2 regions of the Ruegeria sp. BF6 genome follow, and region 2 is predicted to be linked to the other one. Evidence: riboswitches for the same ligand, from Rfam matches in the RefSeq annotation. Region 2 holds a riboswitch; the other holds the start of a gene.
What was found. A riboswitch is a leader RNA that binds a small molecule or an ion and turns the genes downstream of it on or off. The one in region 2 is predicted to bind cobalamin.
Positions count from the first base shown of each region.

Region 1: linked by a shared signal. The riboswitch ahead of ACR0IM_RS21850 (hypothetical protein) and the one ahead of ACR0IM_RS11715 (DUF1636 family protein) in region 2 are both predicted to bind cobalamin.

Region 1 is NZ_JBQFTN010000019.1:6,774-12,723, forward strand. It holds gene recR (recombination mediator RecR) at 1-334, opposite strand, end outside; gene ACR0IM_RS21830 (YbaB/EbfC family nucleoid-associated protein) at 399-743, opposite strand; gene ACR0IM_RS21835 (hypothetical protein) at 755-1,042, opposite strand; gene ACR0IM_RS21840 (DNA polymerase III subunit gamma/tau) at 1,129-2,880, opposite strand; gene ACR0IM_RS21845 (protein-tyrosine phosphatase family protein) at 3,014-3,517, shown strand; gene ACR0IM_RS21850 (hypothetical protein) at 3,519-3,926, opposite strand; cobalamin riboswitch at 4,008-4,229, opposite strand; gene ACR0IM_RS21855 (alpha/beta hydrolase family protein) at 4,371-5,228, shown strand; RNA gene ffs (signal recognition particle sRNA small type) at 5,268-5,366, opposite strand; gene ACR0IM_RS21865 (bifunctional 2',3'-cyclic-nucleotide 2'-phosphodiesterase/3'-nucleotidase) at 5,406-5,950, opposite strand, start outside.
Region 2 is NZ_JBQFTN010000003.1:264,408-270,357, reverse strand. It holds gene ACR0IM_RS11740 (ExbD/TolR family protein) at 1-103, opposite strand, end outside; gene ACR0IM_RS11735 (biopolymer transporter ExbD) at 100-426, opposite strand; gene ACR0IM_RS11730 (MotA/TolQ/ExbB proton channel family protein) at 458-1,123, opposite strand; gene ACR0IM_RS11725 (hypothetical protein) at 1,120-1,548, opposite strand; gene ACR0IM_RS11720 (DUF3299 domain-containing protein) at 2,100-2,864, opposite strand; cobalamin riboswitch at 3,007-3,206, shown strand; gene ACR0IM_RS11715 (DUF1636 family protein) at 3,301-3,657, shown strand; gene ACR0IM_RS11710 (ABC transporter ATP-binding protein) at 3,654-4,439, shown strand; gene ACR0IM_RS11705 (ABC transporter substrate-binding protein) at 4,459-5,406, shown strand; gene ACR0IM_RS11700 (FecCD family ABC transporter permease) at 5,408-5,950, shown strand, end outside.

The DNA.
Region 1 (5,950 bases), on a different contig from region 2:
ACAATGTGCCGCCCAGAACGTGATAGCGGCCTTTGAAGACCCCGGCGCGCTCCATCGCCCAGAGGTCGGCGACGTCCTCGACCACGCACAGTTCTCCGGTCGCGCGGGCCTCGCTGTCGCAGATGTCACAGATGTCGGTGGTGCCCACGTTGCCGCAGTTCAGGCATTCTCGGGCGGTGACGGCAACCTGCTGCATCGCGTCAGATAGCGGTGTCAGCAATAGGGCGCGTTTGCGGATCAGGTGCAGCACGGCGCGACGGGCCGAGCGGGGCCCGAGGCCCGGCAGCTTGGCCATCAGGTCGATCAGATTGTCGATATCGCTGTTCGAGCTCACCGCGAATGCTCCTGCAAAAGGGCCGGGCAGGGGTGCCCGGCCGGTTTTCCGTCAGGAGTGTCTATCAGAACGGCAGTTTGATGTCTGCGGGCAGACCCATGCTTTCGGTCAGTTTTGCCATCTCGGCCTGAGAACGCTCGGCCGCTTTGGTCTGCGCGTCTTTGATGGCGGCCAGGATCAGGTCTTCGACCACTTCCTTGTCGTCGCCATTGAAGATCGACGGGTCGATGTCCAGACCTTTGAGCTCACCCTTGGCAGTGGCGGTCGCCTTGACCAGACCTGCGCCGGATTCGCCGACAACCATCAGGTTGTTTAGCTCTTCCTGCATATCCGTCATCTTGGCCTGCAAATCCTGCGCTGATTTCATCATCTTGGCCATATCGCCCAGACCGCCGAGTCCTTTGAGCATTGTTCTTTCTCCTAATTGCGGGGGCGCAGAGCGCCGTGAATGAGTGTGGCACATATCGCAATTGCCAGCCCAAGGAACAAGAGGGGAGATCCAATGCAACCTTCGCGCATTGCTTCCCATCTGACATCGTCCAATACGGGGCCATAATAATCCCCGCTAACCACAATGGCAGCAAGGAACCACAGCGCGGCGATCACCCACTTGATAACACGTCGATTTCCTGTGATCGCGATCAGGCTGAGACTCACAAGAACTACGATCAACGGGTTGAGGGCCAGTGCCACGAACTCGTCAAGCATGGACGCAGGTCCTGACGTCGGGTCCCACAGCGGTCTTTCTTTATCGCATACCTCGGCCATCGCACTTGAAGCTGCAAAAGAGAGGATCAATCCTCCTCGAAGGGATCCCATTCGTCTTCCACCTCGGGCAGGGCTTCGGTTTCGACCTTGGCAGCGCGTTCTTCCGGTGTCTCAATCCGTTTAATGCGCGCTTTGGGAAACTGCATCAGGACGGCCTGCACCAAAGGGTGCTGCTCGGCCTGCGCCTTCAATGCCAGATCAGCTGCGTCACGGACCTCGGCGATGGTTGCCGCTTCCCCATCGGCGACGATGGACACCGCCCAGCGGTTTCCGGTCCACCGCTGTAGTGCCGAACCGATCCGGGCGGCCAGATCGGTGGGGGCGTTATCCGTCGGTGTGAACTCGATCCGGCCGGGTTGGTAGGATACGAGGCGGACGCCATTTTCAACTTCGACCAACAGTTTCACGTCGCGGTTTGTGCGGATTAGTTCCACGACATGGTCAAAGCTAGGATAGCGCGCAAGGGCTGCTTGGGTGTCTTGGGCCAGCGCGGCGGTGGGTGCGCCAGCAGGGCCGCGCGCTGTTGTGGTATACGAAGCAGGAGCTGGCTGTGCAGGCGCATGAGACGGTACGGCCATGCCGCCACCGGGGCCTCCGTTCGGCGGGGGCGACGGTGCGTCTTGCAGCCGTTTGATCAGTTCTTCCGGGCTCGGCAGGTCGGCCACGTGGGTCAGGCGGATCACGGCCATCTCGGCAGCCATCATGGCATTCGGAGCCGCCGAGACTTCTTCGAGCGCTTTCAGCAGCATTTGCCACATCCGGGTCAGCACGCGCATAGGCAGGGCCTCAGCCATCTGTTGACCGCGGGCGCGCTCATCCGGTGAAACGGTCGGGTCCTCGGCTGCATCCGGGGTGATCTTGACCACTGATACCCAGTGGGTGATCTCGGCCAGATCGCGCAGCACCGCCAGCGGATCGGCCCCTTCGGCATATTGAGCGCTGAGTTCGGTCAGTGCGGCGGCGGCATCGCCGCGCAGGATCATGTCGATCAGGTCCAGTACCCGGCCCCGATCGGCCAGACCCAGCATGGCACGCACCTGATCGGCGCTGGTCTCGCCCGCCCCGTGGCTGATCGCCTGATCCAGCAGCGAGGTTGCGTCACGGGCAGAGCCCTCGGCAGCGCGGGTGATCAGCGCCAGCGCGTCCTCGGCGATCTGTGCGCCCTCGGCATCGGCGATCTTGCGCAGCAGTCCGATCATGTCCTCGGGTTCGATCCGGCGCAGATCAAAACGCTGGCAGCGGGACAGCACCGTGACCGGCACCTTGCGGATCTCGGTGGTGGCAAAGATGAATTTCACATGCTCGGGCGGTTCCTCAAGCGTCTTGAGCAACGCGTTAAAGGCGCTGGTCGAGAGCATGTGGACCTCGTCAATGATGTAAATCTTGTAGCGGGCCGAGGCGGCGCGGTAGCGGACACTGTCGATGATCTCGCGGATGTCGTTGACGCCGGTGCGGCTGGCGGCGTCCATCTCCATCACGTCCACATGGCGGCCTTCCATGATGGCCACGCAATGTTCACACTGGCCGCAGGGTTCCGTGGTCGGCTTGCCCTGGCCATCGGGGCCGATGCAGTTCATGCCCTTGGCGATGATCCGCGCCGTGGTGGTCTTACCCGTGCCGCGAATGCCGGTCATGATGAAGGCCTGTGCGATCCGGTCGGCCTCGAACGCATTTTTCAGCGTGCGAACCATCGCATCCTGACCGACGAGATCGGTAAAGGTTTCGGGGCGGTATTTGCGGGCAAGAACCTGATAGGCGGGGCTTGGCGTGTCGTTCATGTCTGCTCTGTCGGATTCGGTTCAGGAATGCAGCGTAGAGACCCCTGCCGCCCGCGTCCACCGCCGCTGTAGTCGAAATTCGGTTTGCAGGACAGTTTACGCATCGTAGAAACGTTCGCAGGAGGGCCACCTTTTGAGACTCTTTGCGATTCACGCCGTGCAGGTGGGAAATGGCACGGTTGCCCTTTCACCAATCCCGGGGCGCGGTGGCAACTACCTGCAGGATCTTCGTACCATCCGGGACTGGCAGCCGGATTTGGTGGTTTCCATGACCACCGAGGTTGAGATGCTGGAGGAAGGTGCCGCCGGATTCGGTGACGATCTTCGCATCGCCGCCATCGGGTGGGCGCATCTGCCAGTCGCGGATTTTGGCGCGCCACCGCCAGAGGTTCGGGCCGCATGGGCCGAGGTCAGCGCAGCGGCGGCACAAGTCCTGTCCCGAGGAGGGCGGGTGTTGGTGCATTGCCGGGGTGGCTGTGGCCGGTCTGGCATGGTCGCTTTGCGCCTTATGGTCGAACAGGGCGAACAGCCCGAGGCAGCGCTGAAACGTCTGCGCGCCGTACGGGCCTGCGCCGTTGAAACCGACGGCCAGTTGCAATGGGCGGCGCAGGCGGCCAGCGCCCGAAAGGGCAGCTAGCTTAGAGCGCCGCGTGCTGCTCCGGTTGCGCAACCGGACTTGCGGCCAGCAATAAAACCTCGAGCATCGCGCAGGGTGGGCTGGCCATAACATCGGCGGGCAGAGAGCTGAACACATCCGCGAACATCATGTCGGCATACCTATCAAGTGAATCGGTGGAAACGTCGGAGTCCGTGCCGCAAAAGATCCGAATCTGATCAGGCCGTGCGCAAAATCGGGCGGTGCAACCTTCGGGGCAATGGGTCAGTTCACTGCTGCCTTCGACCTGAAAATCGGGGGTTGTTGCAGGTGCGGCGGTCTCTATCGCCTGTGTAATGACACGCGCGACCCGTGCCAAAGCTGGGCAGGTCTTGCCGGTTCGCTGGCATACGGTGGCCGAGTATTCGTGGGTCTTTGTCTTCCAGATCATTGTGCGCCCTCCGCGCGTAGGACGGGGCGTAGATCAGGTGTGACAGCATGCTGACAACCTGCCCGGACACCCCGCCCGAGTTTCGGTTTCGGTTCGATGGCAGGTCTCCTGACTTGCGGGTCATCGCGTTGCCGACCTTCCCAGCCTTTCGGCCAGTGGTATTTCGGCATTGCTCACCGCTTACAGTTGCGGGGGCAGTCGCGGCCTTGGTTCGTTCCGGTATAACCGGGGCAGAACCGCACCGTGTTCCCTTTTCATCTCGCCCCGCGATCGGGGTCGAGAACCATCACGCCATCGCTAGCGGGTACGGGCGAGCCGAGTCAAGCGGGCAATTTGCACGGCCAAGCGGACGTGTGGTCATGTACGGTCACTGTTGACTTGTGGCGAGAAACACTGCGGACTGGAGAAAGTGAACCAATCGGTTCAAAATCCGGAGACCGAACCATGCTGGACACTGCACAAACCGATTCGACCGAGGACTTTCAGTTTCCGTCCGGCACGGGTTCCTTGTCGGCGCGCCTTTATCTGCCAGCGTCCGCGCCCCGGGTGGCCGTAGTCATTCACGGTGCTACCGGCGTACCGAGAGATTATTACCAGCATTTTGCCCGCTGGCTGGCTGCCGAGAGGGGGATGGCCTGTCTGACTTACGACTACAGCGATTTCGGCCATTCTCTGAACGGGTCGCTGAAAGCATCACGGGTCAAGATGGCCGACTGGGCCTTGGTCGACATGCCCGCGGCCCGGGCTGAAATGCGGCGCAGGTTCCCCGATGCGCAGCAGTGGAGCATCGGACACTCAGTCGGCGGGATGCTGGGGCCGATTCAGCCCGACGTCGATCAGATCGACCGCATGATCTGCGTCTGTTCTGGCCCTGTAACGGTATCGGATCACCCCTGGCCGTATCGGGCGCTGGCTTTGCTGTTCTGGTATGGTCACGCTCCCTTGGCGGTGAAAGCCCTGGGGTACCTTCCTGGCAAGGCGCTGGGGTTCGGGGCGGACCTGCCGGCATCGGTATATTGGCAGTGGCGGCGGTGGTGCACCGCACCGCGCAACTACCTGCCCGAGATCGGGACCTCCTTGCCTGATGCGCGCTGGGCGCAGTCAGGGACGCCCGTGGACCTGTTTACCTTCGAGGATGATGATGTGGTGCCACCCAATGCGGTGTGGCGATTGGCCGATCTGTACGGCCCAGATGCGCGACGTCACCTGTTGTCACCCGGTGAATTTGGCTTGTCGGAAGTTGGGCACATCGGCGCTTTTGCCCGCCGCAACGCAGTCCTTTGGCCACGGCTGATTGCATGACTTCGCCGATTCTGGCGCTTTACGTTTGCTACAGGGAGGAAGTGAGAGGTTGGACATCGACCCAAGCGGGGCTCGTTGTGGCTGCTTCCTTCCGGACCTGACCAGGTTGGCGAGGCGCTCGCCCGCGCCAACCTCTCAACGCACGATATAGGCAACAGACGCGGAAATGACAACCCGTCAGAGTGTCAAACGGATCAGCAGAAAGCCGTCATCGTCTGCACCGATCAGATGTGGGGTGTATTCCTCTAGTTCAGCAATGTGATCGCGGGCCTTCGGACCGGTTCTGAGCAAGGTTGTCGCGCCGGGAAATGGAGCAAACTGAAAGGCGCGGGGCGCTTTTTCCAGCGGGTCCCGTGGCAGGGCACCCGAGACGTAGTCTCGCAATATGTGCTGAACGGGTTGTGCAGGCAGCGGGATCGGCTCGGCCTGGTCGACAAAAGGGAAATAGCCGCCCCCGCTGGCTCGGTAATTGCTCACCGCAACGACAAAGCGCTTGTCGGGTGTTACGGGACGGCCCTCTAATCGGATGTCGTGAACACGGCGATGTGCAGAGGCGCTCAGATGACCTGAGGCGTCAAAGCGTGGAGGTTGCGAGAGGTCGATCTGATAGCTCAACCCTTGCAGAACATCGAAATTATGCCCGGCCCGGCTGGGGTCGACCAGGTCGGTTTCGAACCCCGGTTTGATCTGGTTGAACACGCTTGCCGACATTTCCAGCCAAT
Region 2 (5,950 bases):
CCACCGTGCCCGCGATCAGAAAGAAGATCAGCATCAAAAACACGACATTGATCAGCGCAATGGTCGAGTCGCGTTTGCGGCGGGGGCGGCTATAGCGGATCATTCCAGCATCAGCACGCTCAGGCCCTCGCGCCCGCGCAACAGAACTAGAAGATCCACCAGCCGTTGCGCCGTGGTGTCAGGATCGAGGCTGACAAGCACCTGCCCGGTGGTTACCTGCGCCGTCAATTCCTCCAGCGTGACAGGTATGCCGTTTAGAACCAGCCGATCTGCGCCCAGTTGGACAAAGGCGCGGTCTTGTGGTGCGTCCGTCGATGCGCCCCCCGTCGTGGCGTTGCTGAGCTCGATCTCACCGTATTTCGAAAAGGTCGAAGTCAGCATGAAGAACAGCAACAGCAGAAAGATCACGTCGATGAGCGGTGTCATCGCCATGGGTCGTCTGACAAAGGGTGCGGGGTTACGCATGTCCGGGCGTGGCCGCCATGGGTTGCGCATCTTCGGCCAGCGGAATCGCCCGCCCCGGTACGAGAACCGTGCGCAGGGCTTTGTCGGCGAACACCCGTTCGCGCGCGGTGCGACTTTCGAACCAAGACAGCACCATCGAGGTCGGCATCGCCACCGCCAGACCCACAGCCGTTGTCACCAGTGCCACCCAGATGCCGCCCGCCAACAGCGACGGGTCAACCGAAGACCCAGCGGATTGCAGGCTGCGAAACGCTTCGATCATGCCCAGAACAGTACCGAACAGACCCAGCAAAGGCGCCAGTTGCGCCACCGTATCCAGCAAGCGGAAACCGCGTTCCAGCCCGGCCAGCGCCAGCCCGGCCTCGGCATCCAGCCGTTGATCCAGGCCGGGCGCATCCGGCGCGTCCATCGCAACCCCGACCAGCGGCGCAAGATAGCTGTGGCTTTTGGCCAGACGCGCGCGGGCGGTCTGGTGATCACCGGCATCCCACGCTGCCAGCGCCTGCGACAACACACGGTGCCGTCCTACACCCGAAGCGGCAAATTGCCAGAGCTTGTAAAGCGTCACCGCAAGCGTCACCACGGACATGGCGATCAGGATGGCGACAACCGGCCCGCCAAGGGCCAGGATTTCGCGCAGGGCGTCAAGAAAACTCATCCCAAAAGCTCCACTTCTGTTCGGCTGTGCAAGGTTGGTGTCTGGTCGCAGATATCGCTGTCAGCACCTCCGACGGTGCAGCTGCTTACGCCATTGATCAGAACACGCCCGAGGTTTTCGCAGGTGATGCCTCGGATATCAAACTGACGCACCCGCGGGCGTTCTGCCGGCAGGTCCCGAAACCCGAAAAGAGTGATCCGTTCGAAAACACCCGCGGCATCGAATATAACCACCTGATAACTGGCACTGTCTATCGACGTTGTGGTTTGGTTTTCGACCAGAAAGGTCAGGCGGCAGGCGCTTTCGACCTCTTCCACCGCATTCAGCTCGACCATCAGGCCCGGCTCGACTTGCGTGGTTTCGGCCAGTGCCGCAACAGGCAGCGCACAGAGAATGGCGGCAAGGGCCGGACGGCGATACTTCATAGATGCGCTCCTGATCGTTCTACGCAGGCAGGACTTTGGCGGCGTTCCACCCGTCATATCCAAGACCACTGGGGCTCGAAAGGGTTGCCGACACCTTTGTGATAAAGGGCGATTTACAGCCCGTTCAACCCTGCCGTTTCATGACTTCCATCGCAAGTGCATGATATTGCGAAGGCTCCGGGTCGGGCTGATAGGCTATCGCACAGGCCACCAGCCACTCCATCGCGTTCGACTTGACCCGGTGTTCGGTGAAGATCGCGATGTTTCGGCGTTCGAATATCTGCGCATAGATGGGCCAATCGCCCTGTACAGCCGGGAATAGCGCACCAGCGGCATGCGCTGTTCGCCGCCCGCGAGGTCAACCTCTGCAAGGTTAATGGGTGTCATCAATACATCCAGCACCTCTGAAGAGGCTCAAATCGTCGTCACTTGTACACCTAAAAAGAAATCTCAGCGCACCCTGAGATTAAGGTTTTTCAAATCCCAAAGACGATCGGTTCTGTTCAGGAGGAAATCGGCAAGGCAGCCTGGGGGGCGATCCGGTGATCCCGTCACTCAGACGCCTTCTCCGCGCCGGTTTTGCTGTTGCCTGCAGCACGGAAGCGTTCGGCCGAGCTCTGCGTCCACTTCAGTCCGCCGCCCTGTGTTTCCAGGGTTTCGACACTGTCGGCCTCCAGCTGGAACGTCGCGCGCATGGGCATCAGCCCATCCACCACCATTGTGTTTTGTTCTGACGGATCGATGGTCAGCTTTCCGGTCAAACGAACCAGCTCGTGGACGTAACCGGGCTCCCAGTCGCCGTTCAGCCGTACCCGGATCATCTGATTGGGCGGCGGCGGCGGCAAGTGGCTGCACATCCCGGGCTGAGGCACCAGATAAGCGATGGGGTGCCCATCCGCATCGGGCGGCGCCGGAATGGCAAACCCCGCCAGCGTCACCGTTTGACCGTCGAATTCAGGGTTTCCGGCCGCACCGGCACGATCCCGGCGCTGGGCGACGACAAGTCGCTGGTCCAGCAGCCAGTCGATATCGATGCCGTCCGCAGCCAGGGCTTCCTCGGTTTCGACCAGAAGCTCCTGCCACTTCCGCCGCTCATCGGGGCTGCCCACTTCCTGACGCAGCCTGCCGCGCAGGCGCACGACGAAAATCAGATCGTCGAACTGCTCCGGGCTGAGATCGCGGTAGGGGTCTTCGAAGACCTGAACGGACGGGTCAGGCAATTCGGACCATTCCAGTTCAGCCCCCGGTGCCGCCAGCGCAGAAGAACCGCACAGGCTCAATGCCAGAATCGTTGCAAGGTGAAACCAATATCGCATGATCTGAGTCTATCTTCCTGCCGAGATCATTCCAGCCAGTTTTTGCGAACAACGTCCTTAACTGGCCACCCTTATGCCTCAGAGCTGGCCGGTAACGAACGAACAGGATGAAACTTTCATATTGACGCACTGGGCGATCTCGGGCAGTCAATCTGATGATGGTTCCCCCAATTGGGGATGAAAAGGGAATACGGTGAGGTCCGCTAACCGGCGCCAACTCCGTGACTGCCCCCGCAACTGTAAGCGGTGAGCGACGCCATAAATCCACTGGCCCACAGGCCGGGAAGGATGGCCAAGCCAAGACCCGCAAGTCAGGAGACCTGCCATCATGTTTTCAACCAACCCGGGGCGGGGCGTCCCGGAAGGAGGCAAAGTGACGAACGCGTTACGCTATTACATTGCCGCCACCTCGCTTCGGCAATAAGCGGAGTGGGCAATGGCAAACGATCCCCAACACTTCCTGCTGATTTGCGAGACCTGCAACGGCACGGACGCCGCGCATGCGATCGGAAAGGCGCTGACGCACCGGCTACCTTCCGGGTTTTCCATACGCATGGTTTCCTGCATGGCTGGTTGTGACCGACCGACAACCGTAGGCTTTCAGGCTGTTGGCAAAGCGCAATACCTGTTTGGTGACGTCAAATCCTCGCAGGACATTGATGCTCTGGCCCAGTTTGCGCGGCAATTCCAAGACAGTGGGGACGGCTGGACCAATGCTTCTGACCGTCCGCGTGCATTGTTCAACAAAACCTTGGCTCGTATGCCCCGTCTGAACGTGGAGGTGCACCCGTGACAAACTCAGCGTTTCTGATCGCGCGTGGCCTAGAATACTACGCACTCAACGGCGACGTCCTACTACAGGGAGCATCCTTCGAACTGGACAGGGGTGCGGTTTTGGCCATAGCCGGACCAAACGGGGCCGGGAAAACAACGCTTCTGAACCTTTTATGCGGTGCAGCTGAGATGGTTCTGGGGGACGTCCTTGTCGATGGGCGCAGCCTGAAACAGATGTCGTCCAAAGACCGTGCACGCATGATCGCCGTTGTCAGCCAGCAGGAGTTCCCGGACGGTCGGCTGCTGCTGCGAGACTATGTAGCGCTGGGTCAGATTCCGATCCGCTCAGACCGATCCGCCGAAGACCACGCGGTCGAGCTTGATCGGATACTGGACCTGACCGGGCTGGGCCCACTGGCGGACAAGCGGATGGCCCTGCTGTCCGGCGGTGAACGCCAGCGCGCGCATATCGCCCGCGCCCTGGCGCAAAACCCGTCTCTGTTGTTTCTGGATGAACCCACCAACCATTTGGACCCGGACGCCAAGGGGAGAATGCTGTCGCTGGTGGCCGAACTGGGCATCACGGTGGTCATGATCGTGCACGATCTGGTCATGATCCCCGAGTTTGCCACCCACGTGGCGCTGATGAAATCCACGCGTCTGACCAGTTTCGGCCCCGTGGCCGAAGTGCTGACGCCCGCGCATGTGCGCGACACGTTTGGCGTCGATTATCTGTGTTTCCAGCATGAAGGCCGAGTGATCCCGGCACTGGATATCCGAAGAACCCCAGTTTCAAATTAACTTAAGGAAACTCTCCCCAATGAAACATATCTGGTCTGCGGCCCTGATCACCGCCATGGCAGGCAGCGCCTCCGCGCATGAGGTAACGATTGACAATTGCGGTGAACCGCTGGTTTTCGAATCTCAACCCGAAAGGCTGGTCGTTCATGACATGAACATGACCGACATGGCCTTTGCCCTTGGCCTGCAGGACAAGATCGTGGGCCTGACCGGCATCACCGGCTGGTACAAGACCAGCCCCGAATTCGACACCCTGCGCGGTAACATCCCCGAACTTGCGCCGAAATACCCGACCGTTGAAAATCTGGTTGCGGCTGAACCCGACCTGTTCTTCGCCGGTTGGTATTACGGCATGAAACCTGGCGGCGACGTGACACCCGACACTCTGGAGCCTTTTGGCATCAAGACCATGATCCTGACCGAAAGCTGCGTGCATCTGGACAAGGATCGCCCCGAAGCCAGCATGAATCTGTTGTTCGACGATGTGCTGCGTCTGGGCAAGGTCATGCATGTCGACGACAAGGCGGAAGCACTGGTCGGCGGCTGGAAAGAAGAACTGGCCGCGATCGAAGCACAGACCGCCGATCTGGCCAAACCGCGTGTCTTCCTGCTGGATGGCCCGGCAGACGCGCCCTTCACCGCCGGTAAATTCGCCATTCCCGATGCGATGATCGCGGCCGCCGGCGGCGAGAACGTCACCCATGACATGGACACCAGCTGGGGTCGCACCTCATGGGAGGCTGTTGCCGCATCCAACCCGGAATTCCTGGTGTTGCTGGACTACCAGACCGGCAATGGCGCGGGAGATACATTCAAGTTCCTGCAGGAGCATCCGGTAATGTCACAAACCGACGCCGTGAAGAACGAGCGCTGGATCGGCCTGCGGTACGAGGAACTAACCCCTGGACCGGCAAATATCGAGGCGATCTCGAAAATGGCCAACGCCATGCACCCGGGCCTCAACTGATATGAACCGATTGAGCCTTGTGCTCGTGCTGGGGGCGGTCGTTCTGACCGTCCTTTTGCTGATTTCGACCGTCTACGGAACCACACCCATTCCAGCGACAGACGCATTCAACGCTGTCCTGTTGGGCACCGGGATGATCGACGGAGAGATGTCGGCGCTGCACCGGATCGTGTTTGACCTGCGCCTGCCCCGCGCATTGTTCGCGGCCGTCGTTGGTGCCGGGCTGGGGATTGTCGGCGTGGTTCTGCAGACCACCACGCGCAACGATCTGGCCGACCCCTTCCTGTTTGGTCTATCCTCGGGCGCGGCAGCAGGAGCCGTGTTCGTCATCACCGTGACCGGCGATATTCTGGGTTTCTGGACCTTGCCGCTGGCGGCGTTTTGCGGCGGTCTTGTGGCGTCGGGCATCGTGCTTGCGCTGGTGCACGCCATGCGCACAAGCGCACCGGAAAAACTGATCCTTGCCGGACTGGCGGTTTCCTTCCTGTTCTCGGCCATCACCAATTATCTGATCTTCGCGGGCGACAGCCGCGCGGCGCATACG